2 linked regions of the Filimonas effusa genome follow. The protein of the gene in region 1 interacts with the protein of each later gene in a pairwise test. Links are inferred from orthologs where the notes say so. Each region holds a gene or a part of one and is shown on either strand. Other genes may lie near its edges.

Evidence for each region. The genes of interacting proteins can lie anywhere in the genome.
Region 2: the proteins of priA (region 1) and ESB13_RS15735 interact in binary tests that used the Escherichia coli proteins (3 or more experiments, as listed by UniProt). The link is inferred for Filimonas effusa from one-to-one orthologs.

What each region holds. Positions count from the first base shown.
Region 1 is NZ_SDHZ01000001.1:1,970,984-1,974,147, reverse strand. Bases 1-3,088 are described here. They hold priA (replication restart helicase PriA), read right to left. Parts: upstream 2,761-3,088; coding sequence 241-2,760; downstream 1-240. Other genes in these bases: ESB13_RS07375 (lysophospholipid acyltransferase family protein), read right to left, coding at 2,773-3,088; murB (UDP-N-acetylmuramate dehydrogenase), read right to left, coding at 1-182. Outside these bases: more of ESB13_RS07375, read right to left, coding at 3,089-3,164.
Region 2 is NZ_SDHZ01000002.1:1,111,520-1,114,519, reverse strand. Bases 66-2,989 are described here. They hold ESB13_RS15735 (single-stranded DNA-binding protein), read right to left. Parts: upstream 1,794-2,989; coding sequence 1,338-1,793; downstream 66-1,337. Other genes in these bases: mutY (A/G-specific adenine glycosylase), read right to left, coding at 2,207-2,989; gldE (gliding motility-associated protein GldE), read right to left, coding at 66-1,223. Also shown: more of gldE, read right to left, coding at 1-65; more of mutY, read right to left, coding at 2,990-3,000. UniProt on the Escherichia coli protein: Plays an important role in DNA replication, recombination and repair. Binds to ssDNA and to an array of partner proteins to recruit them to their sites of action during DNA metabolism. Acts as a sliding platform that migrates on DNA via reptation.

The DNA of each region.
Region 1 (3,164 bases):
ATATTACTTCCACCGCCAAGAATAAGCATCGGCAAAGGAACAACAGTAGCGCCCGCTCTGGCATTCCTGTATTCCAATAGTTCCTGCAATTCCGCCAGGCTCGAAAAACGTGCAAAATGTTTAGCCTGCACATCAATCCCAAACGTGTTATACCCAAGTAATGATATATTTTCCTGCACCATAATTTTTTAAGTTTAAACTACTGCCAATCCTTCCAAACCATGATCTGCCGTTCTATCCCTACACCGGGTCAATATCCGGTACAATACCAACACTTCTGTATCTTTTATTCGATTGTATGATCACTATCTGCTGGGCTATCTGCTGCTTGCACTGCTGGATCAGCTGGTTATTCTTAGGCAGTTTCAGCAATATTTCCCAGAGATATTGGTTCCTGACACGGTTAACGACCGGCTCGGCAGGGCCGTTGATAAAAGCGCCAAAACTGGCTTTTAAGCCATTGACCATTTGAATGGCTGCTTCTTCAGCTATCAGGGTTTCTTTATGTTTAAAAGTGAGCTGTATAATGCGTGTGAAAGGAGGGTAGGCAAACATTTGCCTGTTGGCTATTTCTGCCTGGAACAGTTGCCTGTAGTTGTGTTGCTGTACAAACTGTAACACCGGGTGATGAGTATTGCTTACCTGTATCATTACCCGTCCCAGCCCCGAACGGCGGCCCGCGCGGCCGCTAACCTGCTCCATCAGCTGATAAGCTCTTTCATTGACCCTGAAATCGGCAAAGTTCAAAATGCCATCCGCATCCAGGATCCCCACCAGGTTCACATGCTCAAAGTCCAGCCCTTTTACCACCATCTGGGTGCCTACCAGTATATCTATTTTCTGCTGTTCAAATAGTTTGATCAGGTTATCATGATCATGTTTCCCTTTTACACTGTCATAGTCCATACGCGCAGTCCGCGCTTCAGGAAAAGCTTCGGCTACCATCTCTTCAATCTTTTCCGTTCCAAAGTTCTTCTGGTGAAACTGGTGACTGCCACAGGCGGCGCAGGTATGTACCACGGGGTAAGTAGTGCCGCAGTAATGACAGGCCATTTTGTTTTTGGCTTTATGATACGTAAGCGTAACATCGCAATGCTCACATTGAGGGATCCAGCCACATACATTACACAGCAGGTAAGGCGAGTAACCACGGCGGTTCTGAAACAGGATCACCTGTTTCTTCTCATCCAGTGAAGCCTGGATGGCCGCCTGCAGGTCTGGTGTAACAATTACTTTCGAACGGTCCTGCGTCACCACCCGCTTTACATCTACTATTTCAATCTGCGGCATCTCGGCATTGCCATAGCGCTCATTTAATTCAACCAGCGTGTATTTACCCTGCTGGGCATTATAGTAACTTTCTATAGAAGGAGTGGCCGATCCCAGCAATACCTTCGCCTGGAACAGGGAAGCGTAATAAATAGCTGCATCGCGCGCATGATAACGCGGAGCAGGGTCCTGTTGTTTATAAGAAGCGTCATGCTCTTCATCGGCAATGATCAGCCCCAGTTGACGGAAAGGCAGGAACACCGCAGAACGGGCGCCCAGCACTATTTTTATTTCCCCGCTCTTCACCTTGCTCCAGATCTCAACACGCTCATTCGGATTAAAGCGCGAATGATAAATGGCGATATGTCCGCCAAAATGTTTTTGAAGCCTGCGTATGATCTGTGCCGTTAGCGCAATCTCCGGGAGCATGAACAATACCTGCTGTCCTTGCTGTATGCAGGCTTCCATGAGTTTAATGTACACCTGTGTTTTACCGCTCGAGGTAACGCCATGTAACAGGCATACCTGTTTTTCAGAAAACCCAGCTGCAACAGCATCTGCAGCTGCCTGCTGGGCAGGAGAGAGGGTAAAGTCTATTTGTATGTCTTTAGGTAACGCGGCGATACGGTCCACAGCCCGTCGTTCTGTTTTCAGGATGCCCTTATCTATCAGCGCTTTTAACTGTGCTGCCGAGGCGCCGGATTTTTTTAGCAACTCCGGCTGTGGCACTTCGCCCTGGCTTCTTTCCAGGTGAAGATAAGCCAGCAGCAACTCCATTTGTTTGGGGGCCTTGGGCGTTTTGGCATCTTTGGTCGTGCCCCAGTTGTTCAGCAACGCTGCCAGCGCTTCTTCCTGGCGGTAACTGTGATGCAGCAGTACATAAGTTTCTTTTTTCTCCTTGTACTTTTCTTTCAGCTCTTCCCACACATGGCATACCTGCTTTTCGATAAGCCGTTTGATAACAGGATATACATGGCTGGAATCCAGCACCTGCTGCACTTCGGTAAGCCTGAGTTCTTTTTTGATATGTAAAGCTTCGGCTACAACAAACTCTTCGTCATCCAGGTCCGAGAAATCTTCATCATGTTCATCGTTCCAAAGCAGGATGGTTTCGCTGGAAAGCTTCAGGTTGGCAGGAATGGCGGCCTGCATTACCTCGCCCTCCGAACACATATAGTAGTTGGCCATCCATTGCCAGAACTCCAGCTGCTGTGGGAAAAGCAACGGCTCGTCATCCAGCACATTCAGTATTGGCTTGGGATCAAAAGCTTCAGGTTTTTCAGGAAAAACCCTTTTCACCAGTCCCGCATATTTTTTATTCTTTCCAAGTATCACCTCTACACGCACGCCGGGTTGTACTGCCTGCTGATAATGCGCCGGAACAGCCCAGGTATAGTTCTTAGGCAGCGCCAGCGGTATCACCACTTCGGCATACAATACAGGCTGGGAAGAAACTTCTTCCGGAAATTGTATGTGCTGGTTCGAATTCATGTTTCTAAGCTGCTAAGATACGCTTGTTTCTTTTGCAGCCACCGTAGTATAAGTACGGTAACGGCGCAAACCGGCTTCCATTATGGCATACGCCTTTTGTTTCAGCTCGGGAAGCTGGGCCATGGTATACCCTTTCACCGCTATGGCGTCAAGAAATACAGTGCGGCAAAGGCCCGGAGTAAGCGTCAGCACCCCTTTATAATGCATCCGGTCAAGCGTATCTACAAATAACACCGGCTGTAACGGCGTCTGGGTTTCTATGGCAATACGGAAAGCGCCATCGTAGAACGATTTCAGCGGATCGGGCGTTTCGTTAAATGTACCTTCAGGAAATATAAATACCGAAATGCCTTTATGTATAGCGGCCTTAAGCGTACGAACACTCTGCGCACGGTGGGCGGCAT
Region 2 (3,000 bases), on another replicon or contig:
GCGAGGGAGTCGCCTTCGCCTTTTACGGAATCGAACGTGTCGAGTGGCAGGTTCATGACCTTACACACGTCGAAGATCATGGTTTTGCCTTCGAAGATATAGGTGCTGTCGTCGAGCTTTTTATAGAAAGTTTCTTCTTCGTCGAATTCGTCTTTGATATCGCCGATCACTTCTTCCACAATATCTTCGAGGGTAACGATACCGCTGGTGCCGCCAAATTCGTCGACAACCACGGCAAAGTGGATCCTTTTCTGCTGGAATTCCTGCAACAGGTCTTCTATCAGTTTTTGCTCATGCACGAAATAAGGTTGCTGCATGAGGGTATGCCAGTTAAAATTATCGGGCTGGTCGAGATAGGGCAGCAGTTCTTTTGTATGAATGAGCCCTGCCACTTCATCGAGATTTTCCTTGTAAACGGGCAGGCGGCTGTAGTGCAGTTCTTCGACCCTGGCCACCAGTTCGCTGAAGCTGGTATTATATTCAATACCGGAGACGTCGACCCTGGTTTTCATGACCTGTTTAACCGTAATGTTGCCGAATTTGACGATGCCCTGCAGGATATTTTTTTCTTTTTCTGCGGCCTCATCTTCTGTATCGGCATCGGGGTCGTTTAGTTCTGAGAGATGGTAGCTGGTAGCCCTGACAGCGAATTTCTTTTCAATGACATCGGACAAACGGAGCAGTCTTTTTGAAAGGCCGCTGAACAGGTAGCTTGCTGCTTCTATAATGATGCCTGTATCGCGTGCAAACCGGATATTGTTATTGGTGGCTGCTACTTTGGGAAGGATTTCGCCGAACAACAGCAGCAATATTGCGATGCTTACTATTTTGATGAGGAACTGCAGCCAAACCATTTCAATTCTTTGCAGGTTGGCTACGTCATCTATTACCAGGTTGGCGATGATAACGATGGTTACATTGGCAATAACATTGGCTACGACGAGGTTGGCAAGCAGCTGCTTGGGATTTTCGAGCAGGTCTATGATACGTTTATAGGCGTTCTGCTGTTTTGTTTTGAGCATGTTCACGTCTTTCAGCGTAAGCGAGAAAAACGCCACCTGGGCGCCCGATACGGCAAATGAGAATGCCAGCAGGATGACCAGGAGGATCACCAAAACGGTAGTAGCCTGCGTATCTATAGCTGCGATTCCGCCGGGGTAAACGGCCGGCAGGAACGAAAACGGGTGATCAGTAGCCAATATTGTTGCTTTTAATAGTGCCAAACCTACATCAAATTTTTCTTTCAGAAAGTTACGCCGTAATGAACGAAAAATCCGATGCAGGTTTTTTAAGGCAATTAAAGAACATCGTTATAATACGAGTTTGTTGGATTACGATTAGAAAGGCAGTCCTTCTGAAGGGTCTCCATGGGTAGGGGGAGGCGGGATATCGTCGTTGTCGAAGCCTTCCATAGACTCGCCTGAGCTTATTGCCGGGCCGGAGAAGCCTGTATGGCCGTCGCCGCGTTTATCCAGCATAATCAGGTTATCGCCTACGATTTCGGTGGCGAATTTCTTATTACCTTCTTTGTCTTCCCAGCTGCGGGTACGCAGGCGGCCTTCCACATAAATGAGGCTGCCTTTGTGAAGGTATTTCTGGGCCAGCTCGGCAAGTCCGCGCCACAGTACCACTGTATGCCATTCCGTTTGGGAGATCAGTTTACCTGCTCGGTCTTTATACGTTTCTGTTGTCGCCAGGGGAAACTTTGCTACGGCTATATTTCCTTCAAGATATTGTACATCCGGATCTTTACCCAGGTTGCCAATGAGCATTACTCTGTTAACTCCTCTCATACAATTGGTTTTAAATCGCCTTTTTATTGAATACGGACTTGTTCTTTAAAATTAATTCTTTTTGAAAATTAAATAAAAACAATGAAATCTGGTAGTATATCTTTAAGAATAAACCCCTTGAATAAGCCGGGGTTCCCTGATCCCTGATGCACATTGTTTGTGTTCACAACGGAAAATTCATGCCAAAACAACCGGCCTGTGGAAGGCATTTGTGAAAATCGGGAAAGGGCGGGTGTAATTTAAGAGCGGCTTTAAGACGGCTCTAAGGCGGCTTTAGTGCGGCTTTGGTGCAGCTGGTCTGGAAAGAGGCCGGAATAACCCGGGTTGATGATGCCAGCGGGGTGGCAGGTTGATGGAGTCCCTTAAATGTGCGACGTTTTATTGCTTATATAAGTAAGGTTTGCAGTGATGGTTTATAGTTTCCAGCCTGCCAGCCATTGGCTGAGCAGTTTTGGGAAGGCCAGTTGTGATACCTTCCGGTAGGGCAGCCATTCTTTTTCCCGCAGCGATTCGGGGATTTCGGGCAAGCGCAGGGTAAGCACCTGTGCTTTTATTGTCTGGTGGGTAAGCTGTTGTGATGTTACGGGCCCTGCATTTTCGAGTTCATAGTTGTTTACCGCGAGCTGGTTTTTGAGCAAGGTATCCAATTCCTGTTTGTTCCAGTGTGGCTGGGCGGGTGTTTCTACGAGGTAAAATTCGTGCAGGTTTTCCCAGATATCGCCGCTGCCGCGTTTCCTGATAAACATTTTATCATTAACGCGGAGAACAAACCAGCTGAACCAGCGCGTTTTCTTTTGCAGTACTTTTTGCTTAACGGGTAATACGTTTACGTTGCCATGGCGGTAGGCTTCGCAAAAATGGCGCATGGGGCAGACGGTGCAAAGAGGGGCGAGCGGTTTACAAACCGTGGCGCCGAAGTCCATGATGGCCTGGTTGAACTCGCCGGCCCTGGTATCGTCGAGCGTTTCCTGGGCTAATTCAGCGAAAAGCGTTTTGCCTTGTGTGCTGTCGATGGGGATATCGATACCAAATACCCTTGAGAGCACCCTGAACACGTTGCCGTCGAGTACGGCATAGGGCAGGTTGAAGGCAAAAGAGGCGATGGCGGCGGCGGTATAGGGGCCCACGCCTTTGAGCGCTACGATATCGGGGTAGCTGTCCGGAAACCTTCCATTGTAATTTTCTGTAATATAACGTGCAGTGAACA